DNA from 3 places in the Synechococcus sp. MIT S9452 genome. Region 2 is predicted to be linked to each of the others. Evidence: predicted binding sites of a transcription regulator. Region 2 holds the regulator's gene; each other region holds the start of a gene.

Region 1 (9,851 bases), 120 kb from region 2:
ACGTGCGGTAGTCGATGCTGCGAATTCGCAATTCACGGCCGCTGACGATCTCCTCGAGTGGGTGATCGCAGCAAGGAGAGCGGTAAGCGCCCTCAGGAGTTGGGCTGTAGGTGCCGTTGCAGACCAAGCAGCGACCCACAAAGGGGATCTCTTCGATCTGCAGCTGCGCGCCATCGAGCCAGCTGCCAGCGATAGCGGCTTGAAAGGTGAAGCGCAGCTGCTCCGGCTCAACGCAGGTGAAGCGGCCCACCTCCAAATGAATGGTGTCCACCATCGCCTGGGGTGCTGCCTGCTCTTCGCGCCATTGCTGCAGAGCCAGAAGCAGGCACTTGGTCATGTCGACCTCATGCATGGGATCACCTCCAGGCCTGATCCACTTGCATGTTGCAAGTGGGATTGATCCAACTGGGCTTCTCTTTGCGGGGCAGCTGGCCGCTCACCACCAGGTGGGCCATGGTGTCGCAGATCACCCGCGTGGCCATCAGCGATGTCATGTCACTGATGTCATAGGGAGGCGAAACCTCCACCAACTCCAGGCCACAGACCGGCACGTTGCGAACAATCAGCTCGAGCAACTTCAAGGCTTCGCGGGGTAACAACCCGCCAGGCTCTGGCCAACCGGTGCCTGGAACAAAGCCGGCATCGATGCAGTCAATGTCAAAGGAGATGTAGACGCAATCGGTGCCATCGGTAGCCCGTTCAATGGCATAACGGGCGGCAGCCTCCAGACCCATCTCGGTGATATCGGTGACGGTGAGCACGTTGGTGCCGCGCTCACGGCAAACCTTCACCCCCTCGCGAGGCACTTGCCAACCACCAATCCCCAGTTGCACCAGGTTCTGAGCCGGTGCATTGGCCATGTTCGTGGCATGGAACCACGGACAGGTATGCATCCGTTCATCGAGATCGATCTCTTGGGTATCAACGTGGCGATCGAAATGGATGATCCCCACCTTCTTGTCGCCGAGGTGGCGGCAAACACCACGGACCGTTGGAAATCCAATGGAGTGATCGCCACCCAACAGGATCGGAAAGGCCCCGCTGGCAAAGACGTGGGCTACCCCCTTGGAGATCTGGTCGAAGCTTTTCTCGTTGTTGGCAGGAATGGTGAAGACATCACCCACATCACAGAGGGTGATTTGCTCGCGCAGATCCACACCCATCTCGTAGTTGTAAGGGGTGTAAAGAGCTGAAATCCTGCGAATTCCCTGGGGCCCAAAGCGCGTACCGGGGCGATAGGTGGTGCCGCAATCGTGGGGAATGCCCACCACCGCAACGTCAAAGTCGCCGACGCGGTTCACATCCTCGAGATAGGGCGCCTTCATGAAGGTGTTGATGCCCGCGTAATGGGGCAACTCACCGCGAGAAAAGGTGGAGATGTTGCGGTCCACGATGCTGTGGGCCGCTTCCAGGCCCAAGCGCTTGGCCTGATCCACCTCTTGCTGCCATCCGGTGAGGGGCAAACGTTGCTCTTTCTCAAGGGCCGCCATCCCCTCACTGGGATGGCTGCGCTCGAAGCCCCCGGGGGAGCCACTGGTCGACGTCATTGCAGGGGAGTGCGAGTGAGTGCGGTCTCCCAGGCTTTTGTTCCACCGATGAACCGGAAAAGCTGGTTGGAAACGGTTGGCTCACTCACCCAAACGGGGTGGTGGAAGCGTTGGTTTCCACAAACCGCCTATCCAATCTCCGCTCGCGATCGACCCCAATGGGGTAACAGGCGATACCTGTTTTTCAGTGTTTAAGCAGGGGCGTTTTGAGGACTGCGAGCTATGGGTTGCGGCATGGTGACGGGGGCTGGCATGGGCGCGCAACCAGGGATTCGCTGCTCCACCACCTCGCCAATCACAACGATCGCCGGGGCACTGAAACCCTGCTCATCGGCGGCATCAGCGAGATCCTCCAGCGTGGCAATCAGATGCTTTTGGCCATTCACGCTGCCCTGCTGAATGATGGCCGCCGGCGTGGTTCCCACCAATCCGCCGGCCTGCAACTCCTCGCAAATCCGAGCCAAGTTGTGCAGGCCCATGTAAATGACGAGGCCATCACTGCAAGCAGCCAAAGCGCGCCAATCCACCGCTGGCCGGCCTTTATCGATTTCTTCATGGCCAGTGACAAACGTCACTGATGAACCGGCCCGGCGATGGGTCACCGGAATCCCGACATAGGCCGGCGCCGCAATGCCAGAGGTGACCCCGGGAACCACCTCAACAGGCACACCACGCTTGGCCAAATAAGCGGCTTCCTCGCCACCCCGGCCAAACAGAAAAGGATCGCCCCCTTTCAGCCGCACCACACAACGGCAACGCCCTGCCAGCTGCTGCAACAACGCATTGGTGCTGGGTTGCGGAACGGAATGGTGGCCGCGCCGTTTACCAACCGGATGAATCTCGCAGCCCTCAGGCACCAACTCCAGGAGCTCCATCGGCACCAAGGAGTCATGCACCAAGGCATCACAACGCTGCAGAAGACGATGGGCCCGCAACGTCAACAATTCGGGGTCTCCAGGACCTGCTCCCACCAAATAAACGATGCCGGGCATGTCAGTGGTCATGGCAAGTCCAACAACAGCTCGAAAAGAAATTGACGCGTGGCAGGGTGCTCTAGAAGAGCCAGACCACCCTCCTGCTGAGCACTGAGGTGGGCTGTCATGCGATTGGGGGCCAAAGCAAGCGGCAACACCCGATCAAACTCTGCATCACAGGTGTCAGCACTCCGCAAAGGAAGGCCGAGCACCTGGCTAAGAACGTGCAGATAGCGCTCAGCAATCCCCGGACGAAGGGGGTGATGAACAACCACTTGGCTTTCAGCATCGCATCCCAACTGGCGCAAATGCTGCAGCCAGGGCTGCCAGGCCCCCAAAAACGGCAAAGCCATCACCTGATGGCCAAGCCCGCGCAATCGCTGGCGAATCGCCGGCACATCAACGCGCACATGGCTGCCTGGCGTTAACAACAACGGCACCAACAAAAGCTTTTGCCGCGGCGGTAATTCAACGGGTTCAGCTGTTAGCGCCTGCACCCACACCGCAGCGCCCCTGGCTTGAGCGAGCTCATCGAGCAGGGATTGCAACACAGCAGGAACAGCCCCACCGCCATGGCCATGCACCACCACCAACAGGGGCCAAGGACCAGCCGCAGCCTGGCCCTGTAACAACGGCCACCACTGAAGGGCCACCTCAGCTGATGAACTCCTGGTTCGTTGCGCCATCCCATCACGATGCCATCGCCACGAGCGCTGCCACGGTCACGACGCTCCAGCCGGGTCAGACCGGCTGATCGACGGACCAGCTACTCCCGCCCACCAGAGCGACGCCTTGAGCGTCGAGCTCATCGCAGTGATTGGCAGAGCGAACTTGACGCCGATTTCGCTGCCATGTCCAAGGTGTGGCAAATGCTGCGCCATGGAGCTGTGCGGATGCTGGGAGAAATCGGCCGCCAGTACTAAACGAAGTTTCGTAACAACGGTTACTTCCTCCGGCCTACTCAATCCATTAAGTAGTCACAACATCAAGCCGTGCCTTTCATTCTGAAGCGGCCTGAGAGTTGAACTCCAACACTCACATTTCGCTTCAGAACTATGGTGGCAACACCGGCAAAGCCCCTGCCGAGTTGGCTTGAGGGCAAAAAACTCAACAAGATCGAGCAAAACAAAGCCAACAAAGATGGCTTGCTCGTTGGTAGTGAAATCGAAGAATTTGCCCGTGTCGGCTGGGAGAACGTCGACGAAACCGATCTTCAGTTGCGGCTGAAGTGGTACGGCATGTTCTGGCGCCCCAAAACTCCAGGACTGTTCATGCTGCGCCTGAGGGTTCCCAATGGGGTCCTCAATGCTGAGCAGTTGCGCGCCATCGGCAGCATCGTTGCCCGTTACGGCGATAGCGGCAGTGCCGACATCACCACCCGCCAGAACATCCAATTGCGTGGTGTTCTGCTGGAAGACCTGCCCGACATCCTTGAGCGCTTGAAGGCTGTTGGCCTCAACACGATCCAATCGGCCTTCGATAACCCCCGCAACGTCACGGGCAACCCGATCGCTGGTATCGATCCTGAGGAAATTGTCGATACGCGCCCGTACACCCTGGAGTTGCAGAACTTCCTAACCAGCAACGGCGAAGGCAACCCTGAATTCTCGAATCTGCCGCGCAAGTGGAATACGGCCGTTGCCGGCTCCCGCGACAACTTCCTGCTGCACAACGACATCGTCTTCCACCCGGTGGAACGCGATGGCGTGATGGGTTTCGGCGTCTGGATTGGCGGGATTCTTTCCTCACAGATGAACGCCTATGCCATCCCCCTCAATGCCTGGGTGAAGCCCGATGAGATCTGCCGGATGACGGCAGCGGTCCTAACCCTGTGGCGCGATAACGGTGAACGGGACAAGCGCCCCAAAGGCCGGTTCCGTTTGTACCTGGATTCCGTTGGCCTGGAGGCCTTCCGCGAGCTGGTCGCCGAGCGTTTTGGCCCACTCACCCCCGACCCAGGCTCGGTGTTTGATGCAACGCCGCGCTCCCACTACGGCATCCATCCGCAAAAACAATCCGAACTCAATTACGCCGGCCTGCATGTGCCTGTTGGCCGGCTCAAGGCCGAAGACTTCCAAGATCTCGCCTCCCTTTCAGAGGGTTATGGCAGCGGGGATGTGCGCCTAACTGAAGATCAAAACGTGATCATCACCGGCATTCCCAGCGGTCAGCTCGATCACTTCAAGAGCGAGTCACTGTTGCAGAAATTCCCGCTCGAGCCCAGCCACCTGGCGGCAGGCACCGTGAGCTGCACCGGCAACACCTATTGCAGCTTTGCCCTAACCAACACCAAAGACCAAGCCCTGGCAGCAGCCGCTGAGCTGGATCAAGAGCTGCACCTGCCAGAGGAGATCAAGATCCACTGGACCGGCTGCCCCAACACCTGCGGCCAGGCCTACATGGGCGCCATTGGCCTCACTGGCACCAAAACCCGTGGTGAATCAGGGATGGTTGAGGGCTACGACATCACCATCGGCGGCTCCCAAGGGGCCAACCCGCAAGTTGGTGAGCTGCATCGCAAAGGTGTGCCCGCCAGCGAAGTGCGCTCGGCACTCAAGGAAATCCTGATTGAACAATTCGGAGCCAAACCCAAGGCTGCTTGATCAGATCGAAATCAGTGGCGGCGCTGATCTTTTGAAGCCCCGCTGAGTTTTGATCACCCGCCAACCTCAACCTCACTCACCATGGCTCAAAAAGCTGACTTCTTCAGTCGTTTGGTCAACTGGTTCAGCACCAGTGGCAAAGACAAACCTGCCATCAACAAACCGGATGGAGGCAAGGATGCCTTCTCCAAGCTCATGAACAGCATCAGCGGCTGATTAGAGAGCCACGACTAACCATCTGACTTCAACACCATGAGCGTTACAGCCTCACAAATGGACTACGTCCTACCCAATGAGCTCGTCGACGGCATGATTGCCGCCGGCGGCAAAAAAGCCACCGTTAGTGTCAAGAACCTGCTGCTCCGCGGCTTCTATTCCGGAGCCATTCTTGGCCTGGCCGTGATCTTGGCCCTGACCGTTGGCATTCAGAGCAAGATGCCGTTCCTCGGCTCCGTGCTCTTCCCCTTTGGCTTCGTCAGCATCGTGCTGTTCGGCATGGAGCTGGTCACCGGCAACTTCGCGCTGCTGCCCATGGCCACCTGGGCCGGCAAAAGCACCTGGGGTGCCACCTTCCGCAACTGGAGTTGGGTTTGGATCGGCAACTTCATCGGCACCCTGGTGGTGGCGATCATCATGGCCATCAGCCTCACCAGTGGCGGCACGATTGACCCTGCCGCTGATGGCGGCATGTGGCAAAAAGTGGCCCAAAAGATCATCAGCCTCAACATCCTCAACGTTGAGAAGAAGTACGAAGCCCTCGGCAGCCTCGGATTTTTCCTCGCCTTCCTGCGCGGTCTTGTGGCCAACTGGTTGGTCTGCCTCGGCGTGACCCTGGCCCTGGTGAGCAAAAGCGTTCCCGGCAAACTGCTGGCCTGCTGGCTGCCCATCACCGCGTTCCAAACGATGGGCATGGAGCACATCGTTGTGAATCAGTTCCTGCACACCGCTGGTCCGATTCTTGGCTCTGGGGTTCCTTTCACCAAGGTGATTTTCTGGAACTTCCTGCCTGTCACCCTGGGCAACATCGTGGGCGGCATGGTGTTCATCGGGATGCTCTTCTACAGCACCCACCGCACCAAGCTGGACAACGTGCTGCCTCGTGAAAAAGACGAGAAGCTCGAGCGCGAGCTGGCCGCTGAACTCGGCGCCCGCTGATCGATGCTCACTGTTGTCGCCCCTGCTGAGCAGTTGACGCCTGACCAGGAACTGGAACTGTCCAAGCGTCTTGCTCAGTGGAGGCGCCAACCACTCAGCCCTGAGGAACTGGCAGCCCTGCTGCCCAAGGTTTCCGACCCTGCCCTTGCACTCGCGATCGGCGAGCGCTTGGGCATGGCAGGGCCTCAAGCTTTTGAGCTGATCGGACCCCTCTGCCAACAACTGGGACTCCGATCAGCGCTGATTCGAGCCCTCAGCATTTGCCATCACCCCAACGCCAAAGAGCAGCTGCTGCAATGGCTGCCTCAAGCGGGTGAGTTAGAGCCGGAGGTGCTGCGTGCCCTGGGGTGCTGGGGCAATGGGATTGATCTATCAATCATCACCAACGCCTTAGAGGCGCCAGGCCAGCAACACCGCCTGGCTGGAATCGAATTGCTGACATTCCGCTGCCGCAGGATCTCCACCGAGCAGCTGCTGAGCTTGTGCGAACCCCTGCTCGACGATCTACGAGCCGAAGTTGTGATCGCCACCTTGCGGCTGCTGCAAAGGCGCGATGAACCCGAAATCCTGCAGCGGATCGCCGCCTGCGCAACGGTGGATGCCCTGCCTGGCGTTGCTGAGATGGCGATCCAAGCCCTGGGCTGCATTCAAAGTGAGTCCAGCCGCCAATTGCTGGCGCAATTGACCCAAGACTTGCAACAAACGCGCCTTGAAGAAGCCTTGCAACGCCAACTAGGCGCCCAATAAAAAAGCGGCCATGATTTGGCCGCTTACTTTGCTATCTAAGCTGAGATAGTCACCACTTTTTGTAAGGCAAGAACTTGCCGCACATGGTGACCTTGACACGGTCACCAGCAGGATCTTCCACCTTGTCGATGTTGAGGGTGAAATCAATGGCGCTCATGATGCCATCACCAAACTTTTCTTGGATCACATCTTTCATCGGCATGCCATAGACCTGCATGATCTCGTAGAAGCGGTAGATCAGCGGATCGGTTGGGATCACAGGCTCCAGCGAGCCTTTGGTGGGGTAGCTCTGCAGCGCTTCGGTGATCGCAGGATCAAGATTCAAGGCTTCAGCCAGTTGCTGAGCTTCTGCAGCTGAGGCTGTGGATTGACCATAAAACAGAGAGGCAACCCAAACCTCATCACGGCCCAGCAACGAACCAAGCGCAGCAAATGTGAGTCCTTTCGCCTTTTTGGCAGCCAAGAGTGTGGCCGTGACAGTGTCAGCTGATGGCGCCGCCAGGCTGGGCGTCAGCGAAGGGGTCAACGTCATAACGGAAAGGGCAAATTAGATGTTTTAAGAGAAAAAGCGTTCTAAAAAGTTGCCGCTTTTCAGCCATCAATCTCGGGTAATTCTTTGATCCCAACAGCAACGCTTGCTACCCGGCAAAGAAGCCGTTGGTAGCGGTTGATACTCAAAAGGGCCCCCTCGGCTCTTCAGGATCCCTGCAGCGCGGAGGAGCAGTCATGGCCGCAGAGCCAAGCTCGCCGGTCAGTGGGCGGGAGACGTTTAAGGCCTACCTGCGCAAAGTTGGCAGCGGTGAGCACACCAGCAAAGGGCTCAGCCGCGAAGAAGCCAGGCATGCTCTCGAACTGATCCTCGATGAGGAAGCCACACCAGCCCAAATCGGTGCCTTTTTAATCGCCCACCGCATCCGCCGGCCTGAGCCCCAAGAGCTCACCGGCATGCTCGATGTGTATCGGCAGCGCGGACCCAAGCTCAGCACCACCACCAAGGCGATCAGCTTTGGCATGCCATTTGATGGCCGCAGCCGCACCGCACCGATCTATCCCCTCACGGCTCTTGTCTTAGCGGCCGCAGGCCTGCCAGTTGTGCTGCAGGGCGCTGGGCGCATGCCTGTGAAATATGGCGTCAGCAGCGCAGAACTCTTCAGCTCCCTGGGAGTGAGCTGGACTGGCCGCAGCTTGGAAGCGCTGCAGGGCTGTCTCGATGCCACCAATTTGGCCCTGGTGCATCAACCGGATCACTTTCCAGCCGCTGAAACGCTGATCCCGTACCGGGAAGATCTCGGCAAACGGCCACCTGTTGCCAGCCTTGAACTGCTGTGGACCTCCCACCAGGGTGAGCACCTGCTGGTAAGCGGTTTTGTTCATCCCCCAACCGAAGCCAGGGCCTGGGAAGCACTCAAGCTCGCCGATGAACCCGATGTGTTGACCGTCAAAGGCTTGGAGGGCAGCACCGATCTACCGATCAGCAGGGCCTGCGTCACCGCCCGCTGCAGCAACAACCAGCAGCAGCGGCAAATCCTTCACCCCCGTGACCATGGCTGTTACGGCCATGACCAACTGTGGGAAGGGCTTGAGGTCTGGAGCGATCAGGCCAGAGCAGCTCTGGGCGGGCAAGGCGAGCTGGCCACCGCCTTGCGCTGGAATGCCGGCACCTATCTCTGGCAGGCGGGCTGTGAAGACAGCCTGGAGCAAGGGCTTGAGCACGCCAGAGAATTGCTGAACTCAGGCCAAGCCCTCAACCACTTGGGCGCCGTTCAGGCTGCCTTGGCTCAGGGCTGAGCGAGGGGCTGCCACAGGCTGGCGGCATGGGCAGTCACCGGAGCCACCACCTGGGCTGGCGAAACAGCCACTGGATCAGCCGTTCTCAGCAGTTGAACCGCCAAAGAACCCACGACAAAGGCTCCAAGAAAGCCAGCGGCGATGGTGATGGGATGACGGCCTGAACCGACCGACGCTGCACTTTGACCTGCCATCAAAATCAAATCTTGATGGCTTCACTATGAAACCGTTCTTCAGTTCACCCAAGAGTCGGTATAAATCGACACAAAAGCAGGCTCTGCCTGAACCATGCGTTGATCAACGGCAAACCAACCGTGGGAAGCTCCAAGAAGAAGACCCATGGCGATGGCCAAACGCATGAATGATGCTCCAACGAGGAGCTAAAACTGCCAGGAAACGGAGCATCAATAAGCCACAACCGACACCAAATTGCGATGAATCAAGCCAGCCACTGTTTTGCTTTTGAGCACGATTTCATCGGTAGCTGGCGCTGCATCCCTCTCTGTGTTCGCCGCAAACTCGATCTCATCGGCCTCAAGCTGAAGTTGAACCATTGGTTGGCCCTGAGTCAGGAGCAACGCCAACAACTTGTGGATTGGCCTGATGAGCACCAGCAGCTCAATGCACTGCGTGATCATCTGCGTGATTGCACCAGCTCAATGGCTGATGGCATAGCCAAAAACCTGCCTCCAGCTTGCGCTGAGCCATGGCAACAGCCCAACCGCATTCCTGCTGAGTTGATTGATGCGGCTCAACAGCAGGGCGTTGAGCTCGATGCCAACGCCTGGTCAAAGCTCGATGAACTGGAGCGCTTTGCCCTCTGCAAGCTGGCCCGACCAGGCCACGATCACCACAACCTGCCGGCCGCCTTCAGCGAAGTGCTGGGCTAAGCAAGCGCCGCAACGACTCGAGCCGATTGCCGGTCTGCTCTTGCGGACGAATCACCGACACCGCCGGCGCCACCACCACGGCTGTGGCCTTGAGCTCTGGCTGCTTGGAAATCGGACAGGCCTCACCGTGCATCAAGGCATTGGCTT
Region 2 (9,851 bases):
CGCTGGAGCCAGTGGCGCGATCCTTGGCCCGTCAATGGCTTGGCCGCTGCCGCCGGTGAACGGTTGATGGCCGATGCCGCTTGGACCAAAAAGGTGCAGGCCTGGGTCGCGACAGAACGGCCGTGGTTGGCCGATCAATTGGTGCGGCGTGGTTGGCAGGTGAGCCCCAGCAGTTGCAATTTCCTCTTGGTGCAGCGCGGCCACCCATTGGAGAACTGGCGCCAGCAACTCGAGCAGCAGCACCGCATCTTGGTGCGCGATTGCCGCAGCTTTACTGGCCTCGATGAGCGTTGGTGGCGTCTGGCCCTGCTGGACCGGCCCCGGAACCGGCGATTGCTGCGCGCCCTAGATCAGGTGCAAGCGACCGATCGCGCTTAGGGTCCCTGCCAGCACGTGCCATGGCATGGACCGCTTTCGGGTTGATTTAATCGCTGCCACTCCGAATCCTCAGCGCTGCATTTACGCGGCGATGCACCAGGACTATTCCGAGGGCTATGTGGTGGCCGATCAAGCTCAGTGGCCTGATGAGGCGAGGGCTGGTGAGGTTTGCGTCAAGCGCCTGCTCTCTGGCGAGCGCGGCCATTACGGACCGCTGGAGCATGCGCAGATCGTTTTGAACGTGGGTTGGTTCCCCCATTCGGTGATGCAACAGGCCCGCACCCACCGGGTTGGCGTCAGCTTTGATGTGCAATCGATGCGTTACACCGGCGATCGGATTTGCCGTGCGGCCAAAGGTGAGCTGGATTTGGAAGACGTGTTCTATCTGCGCCCTGTTGGCAGCTATAGCGATCGCCAGGGCAAGAAGTATCAATACACCGAGGCGGAACGGGCCAAAGACCTCGAGCATTGCCGCCGCTCAGCCCAGCGGTATGCCGAAATGCTGGAAGCGGGTTTTGCCGAAGAGCACGCCCGCGGCATCTTGCCGTTCGACTACCGCCAGCACTTTGTGGTGAGCTTCACCCTTCGGGCGTTCCTGCATTTCATGGATCTACGCGCCAAGCTCGACGCCCAAGAAGAGATTCGCCAGATGTGCGATCTGATGTGGCCCCACATGGTGCAGTGGGCCCCTGAGATTGCCGCTTGGTATGAGAAGAGTCGCCTTCACAAGGCGCGATTGGCGCCCTAAGGATCAGATCCGCGCCAAGGTGACGCGCTCGGGTTGGTGCTGGTATTTGCCGGAGCGGTCTTTGTAGGTGGTGTCGCAGGGATCACCTTCAAAGAACAGCAGCTGGCAGATGCCTTCGTTGGCATAGATGCGGCAGTCAGCACCGGAGCTGTTGCTGAACTCCAAGGTGAGGTGGCCTTCCCAACCGGCTTCAGCCGGGGTGGTGTTCACGATGATGCCGAGGCGGGCATAGGTGCTCTTGCCCAGGCAGATCACGGTGATGTTCTCGGGCACCTTCATCTTTTCGAGGGCAACACCAAGCCCATAGGAATGGGCCGGGAGGATGAAGTAACTGCCGTCCTCATCGCTCTGCATGGGAGCGGGCTCAAGATTGGCGGGATTAAACCGCTTGGGGTTCATCACCGTGCCGGGCACGTGGCGGAAGATCAGAAATTCCTGGGGCGATAGGCGCAGGTCGTAGCCATAGGACGAGCAACCAAAACTGAGCACCGCGCCGCTGCGGTTTTCAGGATCGAGATGGCGCACCAAGGTGGGCTGGAATGGTTCCAGCAGCCCATGCTCAGCCTGTTCGTTGATCCAGCGATCGTTTTTCAGCATCGGTCGCGGCGCAATTCGGTGACTTGATCGGCCATCGCCATCACAGGCTCGGGCACGGCAGGTCCGGTCAGGATCACATCCATTCGTCCCGGGCGGGTCTCCAGAGTGCTGATCACAGCATTGGCATCCAATAAGCCGTAATCCAACGCCAGCCCCAGCTCATCAAGAACCACAAGATCGGGAGCTTCTTCGAGGATTTGGCGCTGGGTTTCTTGCCACAGCTCTCGTACAGCTTGCTTGTCTTCGTCGCTGTGGTCGGCCTGCAGGCAGCTGTTCACCGCTGGGCGCAGCCAGCTCAAGCGTCCGCACATCTGCACGGGTTGGTGGGGACCTTGATCAACGCCGCCGCGCAGGAATTGGCAAATCAGCACGCGGCTGCCCAAGCCCGCTGAGCGCAGAGCTTCGCTGAACACGCTGGCAAAACTGCCGCGAAAGCTGGCGGTGTGCACCTGCAGCAGCCCTTCCGGCTCGCGAACCAGCAGCCGCAATGGTGCTGTGGACGGCCTGTGGTGTCGTTCAGCAACGCGGCTGAGCATGGGCCGTCCAAAGCGGGGTTGCTCCTGAATGTAGCGGCGAAAAACGGCGAATCAAGTGACTGGCACCACCAGTAGTGTGAATGTCTGTACTACTGGTGATCCCGTCCAGCCCGGACGGTGTTTATTGCTACAAGCACTGTCAAGCCGGCTCTTTACCTTCCATGAACCGGTACGCGCTTCATGGTCAGCGTTTCGCCAGCGCCCAATCCCCAGCCCACCTTGCAAGAGGTGATGCGCTCGCTTGCTGGCAGTGCTGCTGAGTCGGTTGAGCGCGGTAAGACAATCTTTTTCCCAGGTGATCCCGCCGAGCGCATGTATCTGCTGCGCCGCGGGGCTGTGCGCCTTTCCCGCGTTTATGAATCCGGTGAAGAGATCACCGTGGCCTTGTTGCGGGAGAACAGCATTTTTGGTGTGCTGTCCCTGTTAACCGGCCAGAAGTCCGATCGCTTCTATCACTCGGTTGCCTTCACGCGCGTTGAGATGCTCAGCGCTCCGGCCAGCTCCGTGCGCCGGGCCATTGAGCAGGACGCACGGGTTGGTTTGTTGCTCTTGCAGGGCCTGTCCTCGCGAATCCTGCAGACCGAAACCATGATCGAAACGCTTACCCACCGCGACATGTCATCGCGCTTGGTGAGTTTTCTACTGGTGCTCTGCCGCGACTTTGGGGTGCCCTCTAGTCAGGGCATCACCATCGACTTGAAGCTCTCGCACCAGGCGATCGCTGAAGCGATTGGCTCCACGCGGGTCACGATCACCCGTTTGCTGGGGGATTTGCGCTCTGCTGGTTTGCTGGAGATTGAGCGCAAGCGCATCACCGTGTTCGACCCCATTGCCTTGGCCAAACGGTTCAGCTGACCGTTGCTGGAAACGCTCGCCTAAGGCCTCAGCGATACTGACCCCACTGTTCTTCTGGCGCTGTGAGCGGCTGGCTGCTGATCCTGGCCGTTCTGGTACTCGGGGGAGTGCTGTCGACGCTTGGCGACCGCCTTGGCAGCCGCATCGGCAAAGCGCGGCTGAGCTTGTTTCAGATGAGGCCACGCCGCACGGCTGTGGTGATCACGGTGCTCACCGGCAGCTTGATTAGTGCCCTCACCCTGGGGTTGATGGTGGCCGTCAGTGAACGCCTGCGGGTGGGCCTTTTTCAGCTCGATGAGCTGGAAACGCGTTTGCGTTCTTCCCGCAAGTCGCTGCAGCTGAGCCTTAAGCAGCTCGATCAAAATCAAGCCGAACTAGCCCAGGCGCGATCGGAGCGGGCTGCGGCCGAGCAGCAGCTGGCGCCTTTAAAAAAGCAGCGCCAAGAGTTAGAGGCTGAGCGCGACCGGCTGGGCCAAGACGTGGCGGCCCGCGATGAGGAGCTGCGCCAGTTGCAGCAACGCACCCGCCGCAGCCAACAGGAATTGCGCCAGCTGGAGCGCAATGTTTTGGATTTGCGCAGCGGTGATGTGGTGCTCAGCACCGGCCAGCCGCTCACCATGGCCAAGGTGGCGATCCCTAATCCTGAGTTGGCGCGCCAGGCCACCGAAGATGTGTTGCGTCAGGCCAATGTGCAGGCGTATCAGCGGGTTCTCCCTGGGCAAAAGCCTGAGCAGCAATTGCTGTTGATCCCCCGCAGTGAGGTGATCAAGGTGGAGAAGGCCTTGCGCAGCGGCGGCCCCTGGGTGATCAGCATTCACTCGGCGGGCAATGTGCTGCGTGGTGAGAAGCAGGTGCTCGCCTTTGCCGATGTGCGCCGCAGCCGGCAGGTGCTGGAAGCGGGCCAAGTGCTGGCCAGCCTCAGCTTGGACCCTGAGCAACGGGCTCAAAAACAGGTGTTTGCACGGCTCAATCTGCTTTTGGCCGCGGCCCGCAACGAAAGCCAGCGCCGTGGCGCCCTGAACCCACGGCTGCAGGTGGATCAAGACGCCCTCAACGCTCTGGCCGCCCAATTGGTAGAGCGTCAAGGCAACCAGCCGGTGCGCCTGGAGGTGGTGGCTGCGCGCGATACCGACAGCCTCGATCCCATTGCTGTAACCGTGCGCGCCAAGGGTTTGGCCCCTTCATGAGTGGCGGCTGGGCAGCGCTGGATCCAGGGCGCCAGAAATGCGGGCTGGTGCGCACCGATGCCACTGGAGCAGAGCTGGTTGATCTACTGATCTGCTCCCCCAGGGAGGCCTGGGATTGGTTGCAGCACTGGCAACACCAAGCCCCCTTGCAAGCTGTGGTGCTCGGCGATGGCACCGCCAGCGGCCCATGGCAGCAGGCCTTGGCTGAGCTGGAGCCGGCTGTGCCGGTGGTGTTGCAGCCGGAGGCGGGCAGCACCTTGGCGGCGCGTGAGCGCTATTGGCAGTTGTTGCCTGCCAGGGGTTGGCAGCGGCTGCTGCCTCGCGGGCTGCGGTTGCCGCCCAGACCGGTGGATGATTTGGCGGCCTTGGTGTTGCTCGAGGCCCACCTGGGGGCACGCTTTAAAAGGCTGCCCGCACCGTGAAGCAGTAATCACCGCCGGCTTCCAGCGTGTAGTCGCTTTTGACCAAAAACCGCAGCAGGGCGTCTTGAATCAGCGCTCGCCCCAGGGATGGCTCCACCACCAGTTCGCCGCGGTCGAAGTGCCAGCGAAAACCACCAGCGGCCACTTCCCCTTCCACCATCTGCTCGCTGAAGCTCTGCTGCAGAACCCGCAAGTGGGCTGTGGTGCTGGGCAGGCGGGCCATGGTCAGGCGGCGTCGGGCCGAAAGCTGTTGATCCGGTTGCCCGCGCGCTCAAAGCCTTGGCGTTGGATCAGGCCGATGCCGTGCTCCACCTCCTGCAGCACCTCATCGAGTAAGGGACGTTCCGCCGTGTGGAAGTTGCCCAGGACGTGCCCCACCGTGCGTTGCTTGCGCTCTTCGCTGCTGGTGCCGGGAGCGCCGATGCCAATCCTCAGACGGGCAAAGGCCTCACCGCCCAGGTGGGCGATGGTGCTGCGCAGGCCGTTGTGCCCTCCGGCTCCACCGCTGAGCCTCAGCCGCAGCCGGCCGAGGGGAAGGTCCATGTCATCAACGATCACCAGCAGTTGCTCAGGCGTCCAACCAAACCAATCCAGGCTGGCCCGGATCGCCCGGCCGCTGTCGTTCATATAGGTCTGTGGTTTGAGTAGCCGTAAGCGGCGCTCGCCTTGGCCGATATCTGCAAGATCGCCATGCAATTTGGCGTTGGCACGAAAGCTTCCGCCCGCCGCCGCGGCGAGCCTGTCGAGCGCCATGAAACCCACGTTGTGGCGCGTGCCGTCGTATTTGGATCCAGGATTACCCAGGCCGACCAGCAGCATCAGTGGCGTCATCGGCAGGCGTGGTGGCCTCCTGGCTGGAAGTGGAGTCAGTTTGACCTGCGGGGAGTTCGACCGAATCAACGGCCTTGCGGAACTCCTGCTCAAATTCCGAGGAAGCGGCCTGAAAACCCTTCAAGGTTTTACCAAGGCTGCGTCCCAATTCAGGCAATTTTTTGGGGCCGAACACCAGTAAGCCGATGACGGCAATCACCGCCATCTCTGGAAGACCAACCCCAAAAATGTTCATTGGCTTTAGCCGAGGCCGTTCCAGTTCACGGTGATGCCGTCCAGCAGCAGCGAACGGTTGTAGAGCTGCAGGATCACGAGCAGGAAGACCAGGAACAGGGCCATGAAGATGCCCATCACAGGGGTGGTTCCCCAGCCAGGCACGACTTTGCCGTACTCAGAGTTCAGAGGACGCAGCAGGTCTCCCAGGCGGGTGCGTTGGGCCATGGGGTGCAATCTCTCCTGCGAAGATTTGGGCCGTTACTCTAATGGCCCTGACCGCTGTGACGGCGGCCCCTGTTGGGAGTCTTGATGGAAAGCACCTCGCCAGCCCTTTCTGTGTCGATTGCGGTGCTAACAGCTCTGCTGGGTTTAACCGGTTTTGGCATTTACACCGCCTTTGGGCCGCCATCGCGCCAGCTGGATGATCCGTTTGATGATCACGACGACTGAGCCATCCACCAGGGCCAGCGTTTGATTTGCCAAGGGCCTGAGGCTGCTGGCCACAGGCTGCGGCAGGGGCTGAGGTTTTGGGTTTGCCACTGCAACCCGTCATCGGTGGCGGGCTCAAAACCCAGCCACTGCTGATGCGGGTCTGGCCAGGCCAGCCATGACCTCGCCTCCGCTGGCCCCGCGGCCGCTGGATGGCGCCAAAGCGGTTGGCGGAAGCGGCGCGCTTGTGCGGCAACGGCAGCTCGATGCCAGCTGCCTCTGGTTGGCATCAGAGCCAAGCGCAAGCGGTGCCAGCCCTGATCGGCGCTGGGATCGGGCCAGGTGGGACCCCTTAATAACGACACTCCCAGGCCTTGGCTGTTGCCGCTGACCCCTTGCGGGCCATCGAGCAGCACCGCTAATCCCGCTTGGTTGCTGCCGCCCCACAGCCAGCTGATGGCGGTGGCTTCCCAGCGGGCCTGCTCCCTTGGGGTTCGGGGGCTGCTGCTGCGCTCTTGAACGCCACCGGGTGTGTCCGCACACCAAAAGGCCCCTGGATGGTTCAGCGCCCATTCACAGCGCAGCAGCTCATGCAGCTGGCGCCATTGCGCCGTGATGATCAGCTCAAGCCAGGGACGATCCGCTTGGAGGCGCATCGAGAGTTGCAGTGGGCTTTGGCCGCAGTGGCCGCGCCAGCGCAGCTGCGTGCACAGGGGCCCCGACTCCAGCAACTCCTCCTCGGGCTCCCAGCGCATTGGCAAGGCATGGCTGCTGTAGTCACTGGCGATGTCCCAGGCATCCCAGAACTCACCGCGATCGTCGTAGCGCCGTAGGGCCATCGGTTTGGCCAGCAGGGGCTCTCCCCACCCCTGGCCGCGGCGTTGCTGCAGTTGCTCCACGCCCTTAGGGCTGAGCTTGGCTTGCAGGTGACTATTCGAGAGCCAAAGCGCGCCGTTGTCATCGCGATCAAGGCTCACCGCACCTTCGGCCTTGGCTGATATTTCGGCGGCTGAGGCCAGCACCAGGCGCTGGGCTCCAACACCTGCAGAGCTGTGGATTTGCAGCCAGCAGCCACCGCTGCGGGCCGGTTGGATTGGTACAGCGCCGGTGTGGTCACACCAGCTCTGCCCGGCCGGCGGGCTGGGCAGGCGCACCACAGTCGATCCTGGAATCGTTGGCAGCAGGTTGGCCACCCACCACTGCGGCTGCTGTTTGGATTCCAGGGGGAGCAAGGCCGATAGCGCCTGATCGCGCCGCTGGCGGCTGAGGCGCCGCGCGTGGCGCCATTGCGGCTTGGCCTGTTCAAACACCTCGGGCACTGAGGTGCCAGGAAGGATGTCGTGAAACTGCTGAAACAGCAGCGTGCGCCATTGCTCTTGGCCGCTGGGCTGCTGGCCGCTGAGGGCTTGCGCTAGATCGGCCTCCAGCAGCAACCGCTCCAGGGTGCGGTTGTGGCGCTTTTGGTCTGGGCGGCTGGTGGCGCACCCGCGATGCAGCTCCAAATACAGCTCGTCGCGCCATAGCGGCAGCTGCCCCTGGTGCGCTTCAAGTTGGTTCAGATAGCTGCGCACGGTTCCAAATTCAGTGGGTGCGCTGAGGGGCTGCTCTTGCCATAGCTGAAGCTGCTCCAGCATTTCTTGGCTGGGTCCGCCGCCGTGATCACCCACACCGGGAAGCCATAGGCCCTGGGGGATGCCTGTGGATTGCTGCCATTGCTGGCTGTAGGCCGCCATAGCCAATGGGTCCCCCCCAGTGCCAATCGGGGCGCTCATCAGCGCTAAGACCTCCTCTCCACTGCAGTGCCGCCAGCGAAAGAGGCGGTGGGGGAAGGGGTTGGTGCTGTTCCAAAACAGCTTGTGGGTGCAGAACCAATGCACGCCGCTGGCGCGGCAGATCGCCGGCACTCCGCTGCTGAAACCAAAGCTGTCCGGCAGCCAGGCCAGGGCGTGCTCCCAGCCCGGCAGCTGCTGCTGGCTGTAGGCCTGCCCCTCCTGGAATTGCCGCAGCAGCGATGCACTGGCCACCAAGGTGCAATCGCTCTCCACCCAAGGTCCATTGAGTGGCTCCCAGCGACCCTGCTGCATCGCTTGGCTGATCTCGGCAAACAGCGCTGGGCGGTGCTGCTGCAGCCAGGCATACAGCGCAGGGGTGGAATGTCCGAACTGCAGCTCCGGGTGCCGCTGCATCAAGCCCAACACCGAGCGGAAGGTGCGTTCGGCGGCTTGCCAGGTGTCAGCCACGGGCCATAGCCAGGCCAGATCGAGATGGGCATGGCTCAGCAGCGTGAGCCCAGCCGGCCGCTGGCGCTGCCTTAGCCAGTGGCGCAGGTTGGCGACCGCGCCGCTGTTGTTGGGATCGCCTTGCAGCAGGGCTGCCAATTCCTCGTCTGCTGCGGGCAGGTGCTGCTGCAGCAACCTCAGCTGGCTGGCTAGCAGGAGGCCGTATGGGTCGCTGGGCTCGCTGGGTTCCCGTTCCAGCTGCGCCAATAACAAAGCGCCATCGTCATGGCGCGGGCTCTGCAGCAGCAGCTCCACCTCCAGCACCTCTCCAGGACCGAACCACTCAGGAAGTGGCCAGCGGCAGGCGGTGTCAAAGAGATCGCCTCGGTGAACGGTTTTTCCGTTGATGCGGCACTCAGCGGCTTCGGCCCACCAGCGCAGGGCCAGGCGGATGGTTTCGCCGCTTTGGCACTGGCCCCAAGCCTGCGGCCAGTGCAGCGAATGGCTCAGATGCAGGCGTTGGCCGCCCCGCGGCCAGATCACCAATCCGCGGGCATCCCAGTCCGGGCGGTTGCGTTGACCCCAGGGGTGGTGCAGGGCTGGCGAGCCATCGGGGCGCTGCAGTTGCGGCAGCAGATCGTGCTGCTGGCGAGCGGAAAACGTTTCAATCCACCCAAGAAGCTGTCGATCTAGGCCCGCATTCATCCCGCGACGTCCAGGTGCCCCATAGGATGGTCGCGCCGCTACGGGTGCGGCGCCAACCCCCGACCCTCGGCTCGACCATGCTCGCTCTCAAGATTTCCGTTTACTCGGTCGTCTTCTTCTTTATCGGGATTTTCATGTTTGGCTTCCTGGCCAGCGACCCCAGCAGGACGCCTAGCAGAAAGGACCTCGAGGAGTGATTTGACCGGTTGGGCGTGGCAATATCCGCGCTCCTGATCTCCGCCAGGTTTGAGGCCACAATCCACTGCCCCAGTCCTGGCTGTCGTTGCCTCCTTGCTCGCCGGCCCGGCTGGGGTTCTCCAGCCATTGGCGAGCCAGGCTCAGAACTTCCCGCTCGGTCCAGGCGAACCACCGATCGAGTCGGGTGTCGATGAGCAGGAGCCTTTTCTGTTCCAGCAGGAGCTCGAGGAAGACCCCTTCGCACCGGAGCAGGAAACCGAAGAGCGTCTGCTTGAACAGGAGCAGAACCCTGAGCAAGAGCTTTTCAGTCCGGATCCTGCGCCGGCTCAATCGTTTGGTGTTCCTATCGAGCTGGAGCTCGAGGCCAACCAACAACGGTTTGATAGTGGCCTGCAGCGATTTGTGGCTGTTGGCGATGTCACCTTGCTTCTGGCGGGCGGGCGGTTAAAAGCCGATCGCCTCGAATATGACGCCCTCAACCGTGTGATCTGGGCCCGCGGGGCCGTTCAGTTCCAGCGGGGTAATCAATA
Region 3 (9,851 bases), 380 kb from region 2:
CCTGTTCTTTGTTGTGGTGCGCACGCCGCTCAAGCGCTGGCTGCAGCTGGCCGCACCGGCCCTATTGATCGGCACAGGACTGGTTGCCCTCACCTTGATCATCGGCACCACCGTGAATGGGGCCAGCCGTTGGTTGGTGTTGGGGCCGATTCAGATCCAGCCCACCGAACTGATCAAACCCTTCATCGTTTTGCAAGGGGCGGTGTTGTTCTCCCAGTGGCGGCGTCTGGCCCTGGATCAGCGGGTGCTGTGGATGGCAATTCTGGGCGGCATCATCCTCTTGATCCTCAAGCAACCCAACCTCAGCACCGCCTCGCTCACCGGACTGGTGCTGTGGCTGATGGCCCTGGCGTCGGGGCTTCCCTTGCACTGGCTGGTGGGCATTGCAGGGCTTGGGCTCACAGCCGGCACCACCAGCATTTTGATCAATGACTACCAGCGGCTGCGGGTCACCTCGTTCCTCGATCCCTGGCAAGACCCACTCGGTAACGGCTACCAGCTGGTGCAAAGCCTGCTGGCCATCGGATCAGGCGGATTGAGCGGCAGTGGCTACGGGCTCAGTACCCAAAAGCTGATGTACCTGCCGATCCAAACCACTGATTTCATCTTTGCCGTTTACGCCGAGGAATTTGGCTTTGTGGGCTCGGTGGTGGTGCTGCTGTTTTTGGCTGTCTTTGCCCTGATGGGCTTGCGGGTGGCGCTGCGATCAAGGGGGAATCAGTTGCGCCTTGTCGCGATTGGTTGCACCACGATCTTGGTGGGCCAGTCGATAATGAACATCGCTGTGGCCAGCGGTGCCATGCCCACCACCGGCCTGCCCTTGCCGCTGGTGAGCTATGGCGGCAATTCGCTGTTGGCCAGCCTGTTCATTGCCGGTCTGCTTGTTCGATGTTCGCTGGAATCCGCCGATCCTCTTTCGCTCTCCTCACAGGTCTCGCGCTCCTAACGGCCTGCGGCGCCGGGCGTCAAAGCGAAGCCATTGGCCAGGAGCCGCAGCCTCCACAGACCCAATACCCAGCCGGTGTGGTGGCCCCCAATGGCCGCAGTTACCCGAGCGTGCCCAAGGCCGCTATGCCGCTGGGTGAGCAGCTCAACCGCGTGGAAGACCAGCTCGCTGGGATGAACCCCAGTGCTGCCGGCTTTGCATCGTTGGCCCACCGCCAGCAGGTGCTCTACCGGCAGTGGTCACACCATCCCGACTGGGATGCCGCGGTGCTGCAACAAGTCAGCCCTGAGCTGCGGTCGGTGGCCCAACGCCAGGTGCAGGCGCGGCGTGAGTTTTTAGCGATGCACCGCAACAGCCCAGCTCCGGCCCAACTGCCGGCCTGGCGCATCAGCCCGCCAATCAGCGCCGATGCCTTGCTTGAGCACTACAAGCAGGCGGAACAAGACACCGGCATCGACTGGGCCACCCTGGCTGCCATCAACCTGGTGGAAACCGGGATGGGCCGGCTGCAGGGTCTCTCGGTGGCTGGGGCCCGCGGCCCCATGCAGTTTTTGCCCAGCACCTGGGCTGAGCCCGGCATCGGTGCTGGCTCGATTGATGATCCAGGCGATGCCATCGCCGCAGCGGCCCGTTACCTGGTGCGCCGGGGCGGACCGGAGAACATGCCCCAGGCGATCTGGGGATACAACAACAGCTGGAACTATGTGCGCGCCGTGCAGACCTACGCGGATTTGATGCGGGAGGACCCCAAGCGCCTGGCCCAATTCCATCAATGGCAAATCCACTACGCCTCGCCCAACGGAGACCTTTGGTTACACGAGGGGTATGAGCGCCAGCAAGCGATCCCTGTGGAGGCCTATCTGCAGCAGGCCCCATGGAGTGCCCCTCCTGCTCGATAGGGTGCACCGGTGAGCCTGTCTTTTTCGCTTGCCGACCTGGCCCAAGCCAGTGAACAGCTGCTGCGCAGCGGCCTGGAACACCCCACGCCCCTCACCTTGGTGCTGGTGTTCGCCGGCGGCTTACTCACCAGCCTTGGCCCCTGCAGTTTGTCGCTGCTGCCAGTGAGCGTGGCGTATTTGGCCGGCTTTGGAGAGGGTCCAGCCTGGCAGCGCAGTGCTGGCTTCTGCTCCGGTGTGGTGGGGGCCCTGGTGATCCTGGGCACCGCCAGCGCCATGCTCGGGCGCCTCTACGGGCAAACACCTGAAGGGATCTCCGTGGCGGTCGCCATCTTGGCGGTGCTGATGGGGCTGAATTTGCTTGGGCTGCTGCCGTTACGGCTGCCGGCCGGTCCCGACCCTGAGCGCTGGCGCAAATTTGCTCCGGCGGGCTTGGGGCCACCGGCCGCTGGTTTGGCCTTTGGCCTAGCCGCCTCTCCCTGCACAACCCCGGTGCTGGCGGTGCTGTTGGCCTGGATTTCGCAAAGCGGCAAACCGTTGGTGGGCATGGTGTTGCTCAGCTGCTTTGGCGCTGGTCAGGTGTTGCCGCTTCTGCTGGCTGGCAGCCTGGCCGCTTCGATCCCCAAGCTGCTGGCGCTGCGCGCTGTGAGCCAATGGATTCCTCCGATTAGTGGCGCTGTTTTGGTCGTCATCGGCGGCCTCAGCCTGGTCTCGCGCCTGACATGAAGAGCCTGGTTCTCAAAGCCGCGGCCTGGTTGTCCGACCTGCGCGTCGCCATCGTGCTGCTGCTGCTGATTGCGGCCTGCAGCGGCTTGGGCACAGCGATCCCGCAAGGAGAGCCGGCGGCCTTCTATCACGAGCGTTATGACGCCGCCCCCTGGCTGGGGGTGGTCAATGGCGATCAACTGCTCAACTGGGAGCTCGATCACCTCTACACAAGCAACTGGTTTTTACTGCTGCTGGCCTGGCTTGGCTTGGCCCTGCTGCTCTGCAGCCTGCGGCGCCAATGGCCGGCGCTGCGGGCCAGCCTGCGCTGGCTCGATTACACCAAGCCCAGACAGCTGAGCAAATTGGCTGTCGCCACCAGCCTGGACACCAGCGATTCAGCTGCAGCCATCGATGCACTGGAACAGCAGCTACAGCAACAGGGCTGGGCGGTGCGGCGTCAGCAGAACCGGCTAGCCGCCCGCCGCGGTGTGATCGGCCGGGTGGGGCCCTTGCTGGTGCACACCGGCCTGATCGTGTTCATGGTGGGCGCTGTAGTGGGAGCCTTTGGCGGCCAGCGGCTGGAGCGCTTCTTGGCGCCAGGACGCTCGCTGGAACTGCTCAACCCCCAAGGCGACACCCGACTGGAATTGCAACTCGATTCCTTTGCGATCCAACGGGATCCAGCTGGCCGGCCCGAACAGTTCTCCTCCCAGCTGCTGCTGGGCGATGGCACCGGTGCTCCAGCCGAGCCGGCGGCCGTGAGCGTGAATCACCCGCTGCGGCATCGCGGCATCACCGTTTATCAAGCCGACTGGGGCCTGGCGGCTGTGACGCTGCAACTGGGCCAAAGCCCCCTGCTGCAGCTGCCGCTGCAAACCTTCCCCGAACTCGGCGAGCAGGTTTGGGGCCTGGTGCTGCCCACCCGCCCCGATGGCAGCGATCCTGTGCTGCTGGCGCTGCAGAGCGAGCTGGGGCCAGCGGAGGTCTACGGCGCCGATAGCCAACAACTGGGCCTGCTCACCGTTGGCGGCGAAAGCCAGGAGATCCTGGGGCTGCCGCTGCGCATCGCCGATGTGATGCCAGCCAGCGGCCTTCTGATCAAGCGCGATCCTGGCGTGCCCCTGGTGTACGCCGGCTTTGCCATCACCCTGCTGGGTGGGGGCCTCAGCCTGATCGCCACCCGTCAGCTGTGGGCAATCAGCGAATCAGGCCGGCTCCACATCGCAGGGCTTTGCAACCGCAATTTGGTGGCCTTTGCCGATGAGCTGCCCAAGTTGGGCAGCGCCGCCATCACTGGCGCTCTCCATGACGCACGGTGATCACCGTGTGAACGTTGCCGCGGGGATTGAAATCCGCCACCAATTCCATCCACTGCGGTGCAGCGGCAGCCACCAAGTCATCCAGGATGCGGTTCACCACCTCCTCGTGGGAGATGGACTGATCACGCCAACTGTTGACGTAGAGCTTGAGCGCCTTGAGCTCAAGAACGCGGGGGCCGGGTTGATAGGTGAGCTGCAACTTGGCGAAATCGGGATACCCCGAAAACGGGCACTTGCAGGTGAACTCGGGCAGGGAAATCGCCACGTCGTAGGGGCGCCCCTGACGCGGGTTGTCGAAGCAGATCAGCTCCGCCTCAGCGATGGCCCGCTCGCCATAGGCGGGACGTTGGGTGCTGCTTGAAGAGGTCACAGGTGATCGATCGAAGGGCAGAGCCCAGACACTGAAAGACCGTAACGACCGTTACGCCTTCCCCAGGACTCGCTCGATGGAATGAGCCGGGGCCATAATCCTGTCAAAGGCCGCGCAGACCATGAAGAAAGTCGAGGCAATCATTCGCCCCTTCAAGCTGGACGACGTGAAAATGGCGCTGGTGAATGCCGGCATCGTGGGCATGACCGTCACCGAGGTGCGCGGTTTTGGACGCCAAAAAGGGCAGGTGGAGCGCTACCGCGGTTCGGAGTACACCGTCGAATTCCTGCAGAAACTCAAGCTCGAAATCGTCGTTGACGAGCCTCAAGTCGAAACGGTGGTCAATGCCGTGCAAGAAGCCGCCCGCACCGGCGAGATCGGCGACGGCAAGATCTTTGTTTCCCCAGTGGATTCGGTGGTGCGCATCCGCACCGGCGATCGCGACAACACCGCGATCTGAAGCCCTCAGGCATTGGTGCTCTGCACCACTTGCTCAATCAAAGCTGAGAAGGCGCTGGAGCCCAGCTCGGCTGTGGGGCCCAGCCACAGCAGGTATTCGTGATTGCCAGCGGCACCGGTAATTGGTGATCCCACCAGCCCCTGCGGGAACCACTGCAGGGGCTTTGCTGCGTCTGCCACCAAGGCAATGGCATCGGCGTGGGCTTTGGGGTCGCGCACGACGCCTCCTTTGCCCACCCGCTCGCGGCCCACTTCAAACTGCGGCTTCACCAGCAGCACCGCTTCGGCCTGCGGGCCGCCAGCCAGCAGCCCCTGCATGGGCTCCAGCACCCGCGAGAGGGAGATAAACGAGAGATCGGCCACCGCTAGATCAGGCTGCGGATCACCCGGGCCATAGAGATCCTCTGGCGTGAGGTGGCGCAGGTTGGTGCGCTCGCGCAACACCACTCGGGGGTCTTGGCGCAGGCTCCAAGCGGTTTGGCCGTAGCCCACATCAATCCCATAGATGCGGCTGGCGCCGTGCTGCAGCAAGCAATCACTGAAGCCACCGGTGGAGATGCCGGCATCGAGGCAGCAGCGCCCGTCCACTTGCACCGGCAAAGCCTCCAGGGCTGCCGCCAACTTCTCTCCACCCCGTGAGACAAACCGAGGCGGCAACGTCACCTCGGGAACCGCCTCCAGTGGAATCTCATGGCCGGGCTTATCGAGCACCGCATCACCGAGACGCACCTTGCCGGCGCGAATCAGCTGCTGGGCCTTCTGGCGGCTGGCCACCAGGCCCAATTCCACCAGCCGTAGATCAAGCCGCTGCCGACGTGCCATTTGCTGATTCCATCACAGATCGCAACACCAAATCCGAGGAAATCCAGACGGTCACCTGCCAGCTGAAAAATTCCGACGAAGATCAATTCGTTGCAGAGAGTCGATGGCTGATCCACTCCGCAAACTTGATGACGCCGGAGCCGTGGTGGCCTTCCCGGAGCGGCTTCTGCCGGGCAGTTTTGTGAAGCTGGACCAACACCCCACCGACTTGCCGGCCTTTGAACTTATTCGCTGCCAAGGGCGGCGCTGCTGGGTGCGTCAGCAGGCCTGGGGCCCAGCGATCCAATGGGAAGTGGCCCGTCGCAGTCTGAGCCCCGGGTAATTTGGTCGATTGGCCGAGCAAAACCCTTGATCGAGCGCTACACCCTGCCGGAGATGGGCGGGATCTGGACCGAAGACGCCAAATTCCAAAGCTGGCTGGACGTTGAAATCGCTGTTTGCGAAGCCCAGTCCGAGCTGGGCCGCGTGCCCGCTGAAGCACTCGCCACGATCAAGGACAAAGCAGCCTTCAGCCGCGAGCGGATCCTCGAGATCGAGGCCGAGGTGCGCCACGACGTGATCGCCTTCCTCACCAACGTGAACGAACACGTGGGGGATGCCGGGCGCTACATCCACGTGGGCATGACCAGCTCCGATGTGCTCGACACCGGCCTGGCCCTGCAGCTCAAGGCCTCGGTGAAGCTGCTGCGCAGCGAACTCGACAAGCTCGCAGAAGCCATTCGCGTGCAAGCACGGGCCCACAAAAACACCGTGATGATCGGCCGCTCCCACGCCATCCACGGTGAGCCGATCACCTTTGGCTTCAAGCTGGCCGGCTGGCTGGCTGAGACCGAGCGCAACATCAAACGCCTCAAGCGACTGCAGAAGGCCGTCAGCGTGGGCCAGATCAGTGGCGCCATGGGCAACTACGCCAACACCGAACCCCAGATCGAAGAACGGGCCTGTGAGCTGCTGGGGCTGCGGCCCGATCCAGCCAGCACCCAGGTGATCAGCCGCGATCGCCACGCTGATTACGTGCAGACCCTGGCCCTGGTGGGCACCGCCCTTGAGCGCTTCTCCACCGAAATCCGCAACCTGCAGCGCAGCGATGTGCTCGAGGTGGAAGAGGCCTTCGCCAAGGGGCAAAAGGGCAGCTCGGCCATGCCCCACAAACGCAACCCGATCCGCAGTGAGCGCATCAGCGGCTTGGCGCGGGTACTGCGCAGCTACACCGTGGCAGCTCTGGAAAACGTGGCCCTGTGGCACGAGCGCGACATCAGCCATAGCTCGGTGGAGCGCATGATGCTTCCCGATGTGAGCGCCACCCTGCATTTCATGCTGCGGGAGATGACGAAAGTCGTGAGCGGTTTGCAGGTGTACCCCGACACCATGGAGCGCAACATGAACCGCTACGGAGGTGTGGTGTTTAGCCAAACGGTGTTGCTGGCCCTGGTTGAAAGCGGCATGAGCCGGGAAGACGCCTACCGGCTGGTGCAGGGCCATGCCCATGCCGCTTGGAATGTGGAAGGCGGCAACTTCCGCAAGGCGCTCGAAAACGATCCCGCCGTCACCGATCGCATCAGCGCTGAGCGCTTGGCCGATTGCTTCAGCACCGATCGGCATCAAGCCCAGCTCGACACCATCTACGCCCGCTTGGCGATCTGATCAGTCGTTATTAGCCCGTTGGGTCGCCGGATTCAGCGAGTCATCCACAACGCCTTCCACCACCGCTTCCTTCACGGGGAAGCGGTTGATCATCTGCAAAGCGCGGCGGCCATTGCTGCGCAACTCCTCACTCACCGCTGGGCAATAGGGAAGCTGCGCCAACAGATCCACCGTGCGCCGCAGCAACCGCACCACATCGCCTTCATCCAGTGAGGTGTTGGCGATCAGATCGCTCCAACTCTCGCCCTCAGCCCAAGCTTTCACCAAACCCATTAGATCCGGCTCCCACCACACAGGGAACACCACTGCATGGATCTCCTGCTGGCGCAGCAACTCGCGGCGAAGTCCCCGCAGGTCGTGGAGTGTTTCTTCCGCCTGGGGCGGCGGCGGGTAGGCGCTCCAAAGATCCGGACGGCTCACCTCCGTCGAGATGGCCTCAAGCACGGCGGCTAAATCAGCCGGCGGCAGCTCATCGCAATGGCCGCTCATCAGCGACAGGCCGAGCCAGAGCTCGTTGTCACCGCGCAAGGCCGCCACAGTGCGGCCCACTTCGGTGGGTTCGAGCTCATCAAGGCAGCCAAAGTGCTGCAGGATTTCAATCAGAGATAGGAAGGTCTCCCAGTGGCGGTTGGCCCGCCGGTGCAACAGCTGCTGGCGCTCGGCGATCTCTTCCTCCAGCTCCTCCATGCGGCGGCGCTGTTTTTTGAGTTGCTTGCGGTCGCCCCAGCGGTGGGCTGGGTGCAACTCCAACTCCTCCTCCAGCCCATGAACCAACTCGGCCTGATCGCGCACTTCCCCAGCCAAGTCGTACTGGGGGGTGTGCATGTCATGGCGCTTGGCCATGGCGGCAACCGCCAAGGCCAAACCTCCGCTGGGCTGATCGCCATGGCGAAGCTCACCGGGCCGCTCCATGTCGGGGCTAGCCACATCGTTGACCTGCAGGCAGCTGAGTTCGGCATGCAGGCCAACAACCGCATTGCAGGGCACCACGATCCAAACGTTGTCTTCCGTGAGGCACTGCAACAGGGGAAATTGCCCCGGGCCATCGAGCTTGTCGACGATCACCGCAGCTGCCACTCCACCGCGCAGTTGCGGTGCCTTCAAGCTCACCAACGTGCCGGGGCTGGCGAACTGCAAAGCCAAGGTGAGCTCATGGGCCAGGGTTTCCTCAGCCTGTTGCTGCAGGATCCGCAGCAAACGGCGCTCCTCGCGCAAACGGCCGCGCTGCTTCTCGTAGTCCTCAAAGTCTTCCCACGGAACATCGGGGACGGTTTCCCCCAGCAGCTCCAGCTGCTGCCGCAATTCAGCGATACGGCTTTGATCTTCCGCCAGATCAAGGGTGGCCAGATAACGACCAAAGCTGCGCTCCACCAGCTCTTTGGCCTTGTAGAGCTCGTAGCGCTGCAGCAGGTTCAGCACCATGCCGTAGCTGGGCGTGAACTGGCTCACCAGAGGATCGGGCGGGCTGGTGGCGAGCTGGCCCGCTTCCCGCACGCCTTCAAAGCGGCTCTGCATCGTGACCACATAGCCCTGGGTGTCGAGACCGCGGCGGCCAGCGCGGCCGGCCATCTGCAGAAACTCACTGGCCATCAACGGCCGGTGGCCGTTTTCGGTGCGCTTGGAGAGCGCTGAAATCACCGTGGTTCGCGCCGGCATGTTGATCCCAGCCGCCAGGGTTTCGGTGGCAAACACCACCTTCACAAGTCCCCGCTGGAAGAGCTGTTCAATCAGTTCTTTCCAGGCCGGCAGCACCCCGGCGTGGTGGGCGGCCACACCGCGCAACAAGGCTTCGGCATGGATGCCATCGCGCACCGCTTCTGGAGAGGTTTGCGCAAACTCTTCGAGCGCCAAGCGCAATTCACGCGCTTCCTGCTCATTCACCAAGCTGGCCTTGATCAGATCGCGCACGGCCTTATCGCAGCCGCGGCGGCTGAACAGGAAAACGATGGCCGGCACCATCTGGCGCTCCACCAGCTGGGCCACCATGAAGCCCATCGAGGGCGGCTCTGGCTGGGGCGGCTTGGGGCTTTTGCCGCGGCGGTGATGCCCCTTGGGTGCGCGCCAAACCTTGCAGTTGGGATGCAAACCGGTGCCCTTGTCATTGAGCAGCGGGTGCAGGCCTTTGGCGCTGCAAAAGCTGAACTGCAGCGGCACCGGCCGGAAGTCGCTAACGATCAGATCGGCCGGGCCATGGACCTGTTCAATCCAGTCGGTGAGCTGCCCGGCATTGGCCACCGTGGCGGAGAGGCCCACCAGCTGAATCGCCGGAGGGCAGTGAATGATCGATTCCTCCCACACGGTGCCCCGCTGGGAATCATTCATGTAATGGCACTCATCGAGCACCACGGCTTCCACCCCTTCGAGGGGGTCATCACCGTCTTCGATCTCCGCATAGAGCATGTTGCGGAAGATCTCGGTGGTCATCACCACGATCGGGGCTTCGCGGTTGGCGGTGAGATCCCCCGTCATCAAGCCCACGCGATCAGCGCCGAACTGCTCGCGGAAATCCCGCAACTTTTGGTTCGACAGCGCCTTGAGCGGGGTGGTGTAAAAAACACGTTGGCCATGGGCCAAGGCGCGATGGATGGCGTACTCGCCAATCAAGGTTTTGCCCGATCCAGTGGGGGCACTCACCACCACCGAATGCCCCTGGTTCAAGGCGGCGACGGCTTCCAACTGGAAGTCAT

What was found. The regulator NtcA, encoded in region 2, controls nitrogen genes in cyanobacteria. The targets are predictions, from matches to a motif close to GTANCNNNNGNTAC.
Region 1: SIB46_RS08795 (ferredoxin--nitrite reductase) is a predicted target of NtcA. The motif match lies at 3,455-3,468, and genes of this name have one in related genera.
Region 3: queF (preQ(1) synthase) is a predicted target of NtcA. The motif match lies at 4,281-4,294, and genes of this name have one in related genera.

The regions. Positions count from the first base shown of each region.
Region 1 covers NZ_CP138956.1:1,664,160-1,674,010, reverse strand. The annotation lists gene SIB46_RS08815 (hydrogenase maturation nickel metallochaperone HypA) at 1-352, opposite strand, end outside; gene speB (agmatinase) at 357-1,547, opposite strand; gene cobA (uroporphyrinogen-III C-methyltransferase) at 1,739-2,551, opposite strand; gene SIB46_RS08800 (hypothetical protein) at 2,548-3,174, opposite strand; gene SIB46_RS08795 (ferredoxin--nitrite reductase) at 3,577-5,124, shown strand; gene SIB46_RS08790 (ferredoxin--nitrite reductase) at 5,206-5,340, shown strand; gene SIB46_RS08785 (formate/nitrite transporter family protein) at 5,398-6,279, shown strand; gene SIB46_RS08780 (hypothetical protein) at 6,283-7,026, shown strand; gene cynS (cyanase) at 7,076-7,558, opposite strand; gene SIB46_RS08770 (anthranilate phosphoribosyltransferase family protein) at 7,753-8,814, shown strand; gene SIB46_RS08765 (hypothetical protein) at 8,805-9,008, opposite strand; gene SIB46_RS08760 (nitrate reductase associated protein) at 9,249-9,704, shown strand; gene SIB46_RS08755 (molybdopterin oxidoreductase family protein) at 9,685-9,851, opposite strand, start outside.
Region 2 covers NZ_CP138956.1:1,786,044-1,795,894, forward strand. The annotation lists gene cobD (threonine-phosphate decarboxylase CobD) at 1-378, shown strand, start outside; gene thyX (FAD-dependent thymidylate synthase) at 404-1,126, shown strand; gene dcd (dCTP deaminase) at 1,130-1,723, opposite strand; gene SIB46_RS09435 (cob(I)yrinic acid a,c-diamide adenosyltransferase) at 1,717-2,259, opposite strand; gene ntcA (global nitrogen regulator NtcA) at 2,440-3,114, shown strand; gene SIB46_RS09445 (DUF3084 domain-containing protein) at 3,177-4,301, shown strand; gene SIB46_RS09450 (resolvase) at 4,298-4,723, shown strand; gene SIB46_RS09455 (DUF3146 family protein) at 4,701-4,946, opposite strand; gene pth (aminoacyl-tRNA hydrolase) at 4,949-5,554, opposite strand; gene SIB46_RS09465 (TatA/E family twin arginine-targeting protein translocase) at 5,520-5,789, opposite strand; gene psbH (photosystem II reaction center phosphoprotein PsbH) at 5,795-5,995, opposite strand; gene psbN (photosystem II reaction center protein PsbN) at 6,080-6,220, shown strand; gene SIB46_RS09480 (alpha-mannosidase) at 6,208-9,123, opposite strand; gene SIB46_RS09485 (photosystem II reaction center protein I) at 9,201-9,320, shown strand; gene SIB46_RS09490 (DUF3769 domain-containing protein) at 9,415-9,851, shown strand, end outside.
Region 3 covers NZ_CP138956.1:2,165,294-2,175,144, reverse strand. The annotation lists gene SIB46_RS11625 (FtsW/RodA/SpoVE family cell cycle protein) at 1-946, shown strand, start outside; gene SIB46_RS11620 (transglycosylase SLT domain-containing protein) at 889-1,845, shown strand; gene SIB46_RS11615 (cytochrome c biogenesis CcdA family protein) at 1,861-2,568, shown strand; gene SIB46_RS11610 (cytochrome c biogenesis protein ResB) at 2,565-3,869, shown strand; gene queF (preQ(1) synthase) at 3,841-4,239, opposite strand; gene SIB46_RS11600 (P-II family nitrogen regulator) at 4,361-4,699, shown strand; gene SIB46_RS11595 (TlyA family RNA methyltransferase) at 4,705-5,520, opposite strand; gene SIB46_RS11590 (hypothetical protein) at 5,624-5,842, shown strand; gene purB (adenylosuccinate lyase) at 5,869-7,164, shown strand; gene SIB46_RS11580 (DEAD/DEAH box helicase) at 7,165-9,851, opposite strand, start outside.